DNA from 3 places in the Arthrobacter sp. R1-13 genome. Region 2 is predicted to be linked to each of the others. Evidence: riboswitches for the same ligand, from Rfam matches in the RefSeq annotation. Region 2 holds a riboswitch; each other region holds the start of a gene.
The links. A riboswitch is a leader RNA that binds a small molecule or an ion and turns the genes downstream of it on or off. The one in region 2 is predicted to bind cyclic di-AMP.

Region 1 (3,270 bases), 1.1 Mb from region 2:
TCCCAAAGGGTGCTCAGGGCAGTCATCTCCTCGGCGCCCCATCCGTACGAGGCCAGGCGGCTGCTGGCATAAGTGCTGGTATCGACGACGTCTTCCGCAGCGCCGTCCACGGCTGCGGGAGCCGTAGCGGTGGCCGTGCCCAGCAAGGGGTCGAGCAAGCCGGTAACTGGCGTCAGCAGTGTACTCGGTGACTGCGACGGTGTCGGTGTCGGTGCTGGTGCTGGTGCTGGTGCTGCGGTTGTCGCAGGAGCCGGTGCCGCCGTTGGCGAGGCCGGCGCGGGCTGAGGGTTCGAGGAAGAGGCCGGAGGCTGGGCGTTCGGGGACGTGGCAGAGGCGGGCGGAGCCGCGGCGGTGGAGGCAGCCGCTATTGCCGCCAGGGTGGGAGCGTCCACCGGCATGGGGAGGCTGCCCACACCAGGCAGGCTAGTGCCTTGTTGATCCGCTGCCGCCGGGACATCGGCACCGGCCGCCGCTTGGGCCGGGGTGCCGCTGGTTGTCCCAGGGGACGTGGCCGAGACGGTTGGCCGGGGGGTAGTGGTTCCGGCGGTCGGCCGTATTCCGGAGGTCGCCCGAGTCGCGTTCGTTGTGCCGGGGGCCTCCTGGGCGGAAGTTTCCTTGCCGAAGAAGGGCAGCTCTGTGGCCTGGCTGGCTGCTCCTACGCCAAGCAGCACGGCAAAGGCTCCGGCTACGACGGCCATCCTTTGACCCATGACACGAACCGAAACGGCTTTCTTCAGGACATCATCGGGCTTGGAACTGAATACGGCAGCCAGCTGAGGGCTATGTGCGCTCGTCTGGGCGTCGATTGCAGCGGCGGCCGATGCGCTCACCGTTGGCTTTTCAACTGCCGCGCGCCCCGTCCTGCTCCGTCGCGTCGCTGCGGGGGCGGGACGCACTTCGGCTATGGGTGCGGTTTCCGGAGCGGAGCTCTCCTGCACGGTCGTCGGAGCGGCTTCAGTCACAGGCGCAGTCCTGGGGGCAGGGGGTACTTCAAAGGCCGGGCGCCTGTCCCTGCTTCGCCGCGTGACGGTGGAAACCGGTGCAGTGGGCTCAGGTTCTGCGGGAATCGGCGCGGCCGGAATCACGGTGGTGGAAACGGGGTCCGTGGGAGCCGTCCCGAGGTTCGGCTCTTCCGCGGCGGGGTTTGTTGGGCTGGGGGTTTTGACGGATGGCGCAGCTTCTGCGCGATGCCGTCCGGCGCGTAAAGGGCGCGACTGATCGAAAGAACGGGACATGATGGTTGCCTCTCAACGCCTGCGAGGTTAGCTGTCGGGTTCGGAAGAGGTCAACCGGCCGGCACGTTAGACGTGACGGCTTCACCCCACGGGCCGCTGGGTAGCGGCCCGAAGACTCTGGGTCCCCCGTCTCTGCCTTAGTGTTGGGAGTCCGGGATGTGGCAGAGCTCGGCGTCAGCCCGGACGCGGCCCGATCCAGATGGGCCACGCACAAACCGTACAGGAAACCCTCCCTTAAAGTCACGTTTAGGTAACAGGAAAAGGTTGGCGGCGAGTCACGTTGCACCATCCGGATGCGATAGGCCTTTTTGTCCGACCTCGCAGTACACTGAATTATCGAACATATATTCGAATGAAGGTGTGTTGTGGGCATTATTGTGGGTCCTCGTATGATAGCCGCCGGCAGCTCGCTGCTCACGGTTCTCATCTCCCCTGTGGCGGTGGCTGCAGGCTACCCCTCGCCAGCGCAGGACTACTTTGACGGCAGGATCGACCTCAACGAACACCTCATCAAGGACATCACCAGCACGTACGTGGTGAGGGTCTCGGGAAATTCAATGGAGGGGGCGGGCATCAGCGACGGGGACGAATTGATCGTCGATCGCGCCCTGGAGCCCAAGGACGGGTCCGTGGTCATCGCCGTACTGGACGGTGAACTGATCATCAAACGCCTCCGCATCAGACAAAGCGGCGTCCTGCTCCAGGCGGAAAGTGCGAACTACCCGGATATCCGCGTTGCAGCACTGTCCGACCTCATCATTTGGGGCGTGGCCACGAGGTGCCTCCACCATGTCTAAGCCGGCAATGATGCACCGGATGCAGCAGATCGCCCACGTGGACGTGAACTGTTTTTATGCCTCGGCTGAGCGTGCCTTTGACCCATCCCTGGAAGGTCGGCCACTGGTTGTGCTCTCCAATAACGACGGGTGTGCCGTTACCCGGTCACCCGAGGCCAAGGCACTGGGCATCCCGGTAGGCGAGCCCTGGTTCAAGATCGCACCACGGGTCAAGGAGTGGGGCCTGGTGGCCAGGTCCAGCAACTATGAGCTGTACGGCGACATCAGCGCGCGCGTGATGGAACTCCTCAGCAGGTTCTCGGCCTGGCTGGAGGTCTACAGCATCGACGAGGCCTTCCTTGGCGTCAAGGGAACCCCGGATGAGCTCCTTCGGCTTGGACTGGAGATGAAGGCCGCCGTGCGCCGCAACGTAGGCGTGCCGGTGTGCGTCGGAATCGCAGGAACCAAGACCCTGGCAAAACTTGCGAACAAGTGGGCCAAGAACAATCCGGGCTTCAACGGTGTTTGCCTCTGGGATTCCCTCCCCCTCGCCCAGCGGGAAACACTGATGGCCCGGCTGTCGGTGATCGAGATCTGGGGCATCGCCTCCCGCCTGACCAAACGCCTCAATGCCATGGGAATCCAGTCGGTCCTTGACCTTTCAAAGGCAGATCCTGTGATGATCCGGGACCGCTTCTCAGTGATGGTGATGCGCACCGTCCTGGAGCTTCAGGGCACACCATGCATTCCGATGGAGGAGGAGCGGATCGGCAGGGACCAGTTGATTTTCAGCAGGTCCTTCTCCACGCCCATCACTACCGTCCATGAACTTCGCCAGGTCCTCAGCATTTACGGTCAGCAGGCCAGCGCCAGGCTGGCCAAGCACGGATTGCAGACCAGAGTCCTCACGGCATACGCCGCCACGTCCTACTACAACCCCCAGGACACTTCCTACCCGTCGGCCTGCATCAGGTTGCCGATGCCCACCGCCGATCCCGTGCTCCTTACCCGGGCAGCGCATGCTCTGTTGCCGCAGATCCAGGAGGGAATCAAATATGCGAAAGCGGGAATCATGGTGACCGATCTGCGCCCCTCGGGGAACCAACCGCCCCTGTCTCCGTTCGAGAACCCTCACGAGGAACGCGGCATCGGCCCTCTTCTGGAGGACGTGGCCCGCCGTTATGGCCGGGGCTCCATCGGACTGGGTCACGCCGGCATCAGGGGAGGCCCGGACTGGACCATGAAACGCGACATGATGT
Region 2 (3,270 bases):
GTCTCGATCTTCGGCGCTGCTTCGGTGGTCACGGACGGACGCTCAAAAACGACCTTGGCGGTCGGCTCCGCGGTTACCGCGATCTGAGTGGACTGTGAGCCTGATTCCGCGGTGGCGGCAACTCCAGGATTGCCCTCCGCCGCACTGGCTGGCAGGCCGGCAGCAAGAATGAGCCCTGAAGCAGCTGCAATGACAGCAGCTTGGCGACCAACGGTTCCCGCGTTGTTAGCAACGGCTTTAGATACGGAACCCAAGGGGTTCATGCGCACCGATTGAGCACGGTGGCGCGCAGCATTGTGGCGTGAAGACACGAAAGTAGCCTCTCCCAATGCCTACGAGGTGAGCTGTCGGATTCGGATGGGAGTCACCCGGCCACTTGGCTTCGTGAGAAGCTTCGCGACTTAACCCCAAGGTCTTCTTTCGAAGACCAAAATTGGTTCCCCCGCCTCTGCCAGACGATGTAATGCGAACGGACCTTGAGCGGTGGCAGAGTTAGGCAATCCACTCAAGAGCGCCAACTTCGGAAAAGTTGGCGTGGTTTAGACGGTACAGGACTTTGGATTGAATGTCACATTCAGGTCACGGCATGTCACAGAAATGTGAGAGTAATCCATCATCTAAATCAGAGCCAGCCCATGGGGTCGACAACTTCGCCGTTGACCATTACTTCGAAGTGGAGGTGGCAGCCGGTTGACGCGCCTGTGGTCCCGCTCAGGGCCACAGTGTCGCCCCGGGTTACTGTCTGGCCCACCTGGACATCGGACGAGGACAAGTGGTTGTACGTGGTTTCGAGCCCGTTACCGTGATCGATGACCACGCGGTTTCCGCCTCCGAAGGGATGCCAGCCGGCAAAAGTGACCGTGCCGCTGGCTGCTGCATGGACGGCGGTACCGCACTGGGCAGCGAAGTCCTGGCCGCGGTGGAATTCTCCGTAGCCGCCGGTGATGGGGCTGACGCGGTAGCCGAAGGGGGAGGCAGTTATGAGCGAATCCAGTGGGGCCCCAAGGCTTCCGGCAGACGCTGCCCGGCTGACGCTGCCGGCGGACTGTGCGCTGAGGAGTTGCTTGAGCTTGCCGTCGGGATCACCGGTGGTGGAAACGGTGGTGCGGCTGAAATCAACCTTTGCGCCCGCAGCTGCGGAGACTTCAGGCTGGACAGAGGCGGAAAGGGCAGCACCCGTCGAGCCGACGCCGCCGGTGGCTGCCAGGGGGCTTGTGGCCGGAACCGTGACTGTGAGGATCAAGCCTGTGGCTGCCAGGGCGATGCCTGCCTTTTGCCCTACACCGCTGGCGCCGGCGAATTCTGTGACCTGACGAAAAGGGCTGCGTTTGCGGCGTGCATCCCGGTGCGGGTCCCGGGGACGGCCAGCGGCGGCGACAGCTTCGGATACTTGCAGCTCCAAAGCAGGACCGGTCGCACGGCGACGGCCCCTGGCGTTCTGGGTGGTCAAAGGTCTTCCTCTCTGGATAGCCTGCGAAGTTAGCTGTCGGATTCGGATCAGAGAGTGCAAAGATCCGGTCCGCCACGCAAGCTTTCCGGCACAGAGGAACCCTAAGAGGGACCCTTCGTTGGTGTGCTTGCTGCTGGCGGACTTCACCCCAAGGCTGTTTCTCAACAGCCGGTTGTGGTTCCTCCACCTCTGCCAGTAGGTGACTCGTGCACCTGATCTGCTGGCAGAGCTCGGCTTCAGATCAGGTAACGCTTTAGTATCGGCGCTAGTGCTCAACTATAGGCGATTAAATGGCGCAGTAATAATTTCGTTATATTTGGTCTGCTCCACGCACACTGTCCCGGGCGGCCGCTGATGAGGGACGGTCAGCTGACCGTAACAAACACGTGAGCCGCAACTTCGGGCGGAAGTTCCAGCGCACCTTCGATGTCCGGCACGCGCACTGAGATGTATTCGCCCACTCGCTCCAGCGAAATGGTTGCCCCGGGCCGGATGCCACCTTCGTCCAACTGAACGAGGAGTTCGGGCTCCACCTGGATCGGTTCGGCAAGCCTGCTGATCCGGACATTGGAGTTGACCCGGTAAGCCGACATTGCCACCAGGAGATTAACTGCGCCGTCGCTGAGGGGCTGCGAGGCTTCCCCGCCCAGTGCAGCGAGCCCGGGGATGGGGTTCCCGTATGGGGACTCCGTTGGATGGTCGAGCATTTCGTAGATCCGACGTTCCACCCGCTCACTCATTACATGCTCCCAGCGGCATGCTTCATCGTGGACGTATGCCCAGTCCAGACCGATCACATCGGCGAGGAGGCGCTCGGCCAGGCGATGCTTGCGCATGACCTCAGTGGCGCGTTTCCGGCCTGTTTCCGTCAGCTCCAGGTGGCGGTCACCCGAAACAACCACAAGCCCGTCCCGCTCCATCCTCCCAATGGTCTGCGAGACAGTGGGCCCCGAATGACGCAGTCGCTCTGCAATGCGGGCACGAAGCGCCACAATGTTTTCTTCTTCAAGCTCCAAAATCGTCCGAAGATACATCTCGGTTGTATCGATCAGATCCGTCATCCAGCTCAGCTCCTCGAGCTCAGTATCTTGCGTCCGTCAGCCGTACCTCATGCCGGACCGTGCCGGCGGTCCCATGGGGCCTCCGCAACGCAGCCCGGCCCCGGTGCTGTACGTCAGGCCAGCTTAACGTATTTTGAACTACTCCGGATAATCACTACCCAACCAAATGAGCGGCGGTGTTGGTCATGACCGCAGTGTGACGATCAAATTCCGTCAGTGGGCCCCGTCAGGCAGAATAAACGGGAGTCTTAGTTGCAGCAACCGTTACCTGCCGGGCCATCTCCTACGTCCAAAGTCGAAAATTGGAGCCATTGTGAGCGACACCAGCATCACTATTCCCGCCAACCTCCTACCCAAGGACGGACGGTTCGGTGCCGGCCCTTCCAAGGTCCGCCCGGAGCAGATGGCTGCACTGGCCGCGGCTTCGGCAACGCTGCTGGGAACGTCCCACCGCCAGGCACCTGTAAAGAACCTTGTTGGATCCGTCCGTCAAGGCCTGAGCGAGTTTTTCCAGGCCCCGGAAGGCTACGAAGTCATTCTCGGCGTCGGCGGGTCCACTGCATTCTGGGATGTCGCCGCATTCGGGCTGGTGGAACGGAAAGCCCAGCACCTGTCCTTTGGTGAGTTCGGTTCGAAGTTTGCCGCTGCCACCAACAAGGCGCCCTTCCTTGAGACCTCCTCAATCATCAAGGCTGAGCCCGGCACCCGGCCCGCCCCTGCTGCTGAAGCCGGCGTTGACGTCTACGCCTGGCCGCAGAA
Region 3 (3,270 bases), 1.6 Mb from region 2:
AGTGAGGCCTGGCAGGTGATGTGTTCAACCGGTCATGGTTCCGCGGGTTTGGGACGTGAAAGCGCCTTCACCTGCTGCGGCGCCCCCAGCGCCTCATGTCCATCTTGTCGATCGGGTGCCTCGACAAGAGACACGCTAACAGCGGAGAAATGCGAAACTTGAAGATCTGTGAAGGCGCGGAGAATCTTGAGGAAAGTTTGACTGAGCTTGCTTTAGGTCGTGGAAATCCTGCGCAAACCCTCACGTCAACCTCCGTCACGATCCTCCAGGACCATGGCATGGGACTGGAGCCTGGACAAAAAAGCGCCGCCAAAAGCGCTGCTGCCACATGGGCGTCCACCATCAGTTCCCCGGAATGTGAGGATGCAGGTCCGGCGGGAACCGCAGGCAACTGCGGGTCCAGGCGCTCATGTCCGTGCTGCGACGAACCCGCGCCAGGCATGGCCGCCGCGAAAAAAGTCAGAGCAAGGTGCAGCAGCTGTTGGATCAGCCCGCAAAACACCACCCAGAACGTTGGCTCCGACGCGGGAAGTCTTCTGCCACGGGAATCCCCTACTGTGGTCGATCCACTCACTCATCTGCGCTTGAATCTACTGTGTGCCCATACGATTGTCAGCATGATCAGCCGCGCAGACGTTGAGGAAGCCGCCACCAGAATAGCCGGAAGGGTCCGCCGCACGCCGCTGATCCAACTTGACTCCGGAATGTTCCCGGGCGAGGTGTGGCTCAAGTGCGAGTTCATGCAGCACACAGGAACATTTAAGGCCAGGGGTGCCTTCAACCGCATCCTTGCCTCCCATGAACGGGGAGAGCTGAATCCTGACGTGGGCATCGTCGTCGCCTCCGGTGGGAATGCTGGCCTTGCCAACGCATATGCTGCCCAGCAGCTCGGAGTCCCCGCGTCTGTATATGTGCCGGAGAGCGCACCGGCGGTAAAGGTCAGAAAACTCGTGGCCAGCGGAGCAAGCGTGATCCAGGGCGGAACCGAATACGCCGAAGCCTACGAGGCCGCCATAAAATATGTGGAAGAGACCGGGGCCGTTTATTGCCACGCCTACGACCAGCCGGAGATCGCCGCTGGGGCCGGCACTGTCGGTTCTGAACTGCTGGAACAACTCCAGGGTGTGGACACTGTTGTGATCGCGGTGGGCGGTGGAGGCCTCATGGCGGGGGTGGCGGCAGCCGTGGAAGGCCGGGCAAAGGTGCTCGCCGTCGAGCCGTACACAGCCCCCACTCTTTCCGCGGCACTCAGGGCAGGAGAGCCTGTTGATGTTGCTGTCTCGGGGATAGCAGCTGACTCCCTGGGAGCACGCCGGATCGGAGAGATCGCCTTCGCCGTGGCGTCCCGTACCGGCGTAGCAAGCCTTCTGGTTTCCGACGACGACATCGTTACCGCTCGCTCTTGGTTGTGGGACAACTACCGCGTCGTCGTAGAGCATGGCGCCGCGGCTGCCTTCGCCGCCCTCCAGTCCGGTGCCTATGTCCCTTCCGAAGGTGAGCGGGTCGCCGTCGTTCTCTGTGGCTCCAATACAGACCCCGCCACCGTTTAGCACGCATATGTAACGCGCCGAAAAGTTTTGTTACCGAAACGTGACTTCTGGCAGAAGTAGAAGTTACTCTCTTGTGGTGCCCCCGGCTCCAGCCGGGGCATTCCCGCGTCAGTATGCCGAACCCTGCCGCTGACGGGGATTCGTCCGCATTTTTCAGCGGCAGGGACGGGGGAACCACGATTCCACTCGGACCTCTTGTCAGGTCCTAGGGGTTAAGTCGCTTCGCCCCGCCCCACGGCGGTGTGGACCGGCCGGGTGAACTCCCATCCGAACCCGACAGCTCACCCCGCAGGCATGGGAGAGGCAAAAACACCATGTCACAAAAGTCCATTTTGGCGCGCCACCGTGCCACCCCTACCGGCTCAACCGTCATGAGCGGGTTGTCGACCTCGGCTAAGTCCCACGCTATAGGGCTGGGCAGGCCGGCCCTCATCATCGCCGCCGTATCAGGCCTTCTTTTCGGTGTCGGGGCTCCCGCCCATGCTGGAGCCCAGGCACCGGATGGCTCCACCGGGGCCACTGCCGCAACCGCTGCCCAGGCAACGGCACCGGTGCAGGCAGCAGCTGTTGCCCCGGCCGCAGGAAAGGTTCACACGGTTGTCTCCGGCGACACTCTCGGAGCCATTTCGGCAAGCTACGGCGTAACCCTGAACTCGGTCCTCGCCGCCAACAACCTGGCGGTGACGTCCATCATCTATCCCGGCAACCAGATCCAGATTCCGGGAGCAGGGTCGGCGGCTGCGCCCACCCTGTCCCTGGCATCTACCTCCATCAAGCCCGTCGCGGCTCCAGCGCCCGCGCCCGCACCGGCTCCTGCGCCTGCGCCTGCTCCCGCGGCCGCCAGCGGCACGGGGGCAGCTTTGCTGGCTGCCGCCTATGGCCAGATTGGCGCCACCCAGGACTGCACCATTCTGGTGGAACGTGCCCTCCGCTCCATCGGCAAGAGCGTAGGTGACCTCGCCCCGACGCAGTTCTTCCAGTACGGAACGGTGGTTGGAACTCCCGCTCCCGGCGACTTGGTGATCAGCTCCGGGCACATCGGGATCTACGCCGGCAACGGACAAGTCGTCAGCAGCGGCATGAACTATGTCAACGCAACACTTGTTCATCCGTTGTCCTGGCTCTCGGGCTACTCATTTGTGCGGGTTGCCTAGTCCGGCCTTCCAGAAGCGCAGGGCAAAGGAAAGCGGCAGGTGCCGGGACAACCGGTATCTGCCGCTTTCTGAGCTTTAGCTGCCTCGCCGTCAGTCACACTTTCAGCGGCAACTCATGAACTTCGTCCGCGCGGTGACCTGTGCGTTCGTGGATCCGCTGGACTGCTTCGGCTGACGGGGCCTCTGAGAGGCAGTAGATGACTCCGTCTTTCGGGTCCGCCCATGCGTTCTTGAAATTGACGTTTTCCTCGGCCTGGATGGCCAGATCAGCTGCATGAGCTGCCTGGAGGTCCTCCCTGGTCAGCCCTTTCATGTTGTGGTGAACATCCATATATTCCGGCATAGTTCCTCTCCTTAGCTACGGTCTGCATGGTTTGCAGTGTGGAGTTAAGGGAGACGCTAGGCCTCTGGCCTCACACGGTCAATAGGCTTGTCGTGGGGAATAATGGGCCAATGCAACCCGATTGGAGTACCCGCATCAGCTGGCCCGATCTGCCGGAACACGTGAGGGCCGGCATCGAAGAGATCCTGGAAACTCCCGTACAGGAATGGAGCAGCCAGCGGGG

Region 1: it holds a riboswitch for cyclic di-AMP, as region 2 does, so the genes downstream of both, M1D88_RS19770 (hypothetical protein) here and M1D88_RS04210 (M23 family metallopeptidase) in region 2, are expected to answer to the same signal.
Region 3: it holds a riboswitch for cyclic di-AMP, as region 2 does, so the genes downstream of both, M1D88_RS17495 (LysM peptidoglycan-binding domain-containing protein) here and M1D88_RS04210 (M23 family metallopeptidase) in region 2, are expected to answer to the same signal.

What each region holds. Positions count from the first base shown of each region.
Region 1 covers NZ_CP096420.1:4,270,999-4,274,268, forward strand. The annotation lists gene M1D88_RS19770 (hypothetical protein) at 1-1,235, opposite strand, end outside; cyclic di-AMP (ydaO/yuaA leader) riboswitch at 1,238-1,395, opposite strand; gene M1D88_RS19775 (LexA family protein) at 1,601-2,032, shown strand; gene M1D88_RS19780 (Y-family DNA polymerase) at 2,025-3,270, shown strand, end outside.
Region 2 covers NZ_CP096420.1:865,230-868,499, reverse strand. The annotation lists gene M1D88_RS04215 (C40 family peptidase) at 1-311, opposite strand, end outside; cyclic di-AMP (ydaO/yuaA leader) riboswitch at 316-493, opposite strand; gene M1D88_RS04210 (M23 family metallopeptidase) at 623-1,450, opposite strand; cyclic di-AMP (ydaO/yuaA leader) riboswitch at 1,454-1,693, opposite strand; gene M1D88_RS04205 (metal-dependent transcriptional regulator) at 1,816-2,511, opposite strand; gene serC (phosphoserine transaminase) at 2,825-3,270, shown strand, end outside.
Region 3 covers NZ_CP096420.1:3,770,002-3,773,271, reverse strand. The annotation lists gene M1D88_RS17500 (threonine/serine dehydratase) at 618-1,550, shown strand; cyclic di-AMP (ydaO/yuaA leader) riboswitch at 1,659-1,860, shown strand; gene M1D88_RS17495 (LysM peptidoglycan-binding domain-containing protein) at 1,865-2,704, shown strand; gene M1D88_RS17490 (SCO4226 family nickel-binding protein) at 2,799-3,047, opposite strand; gene M1D88_RS17485 (phosphotransferase) at 3,158-3,270, shown strand, end outside.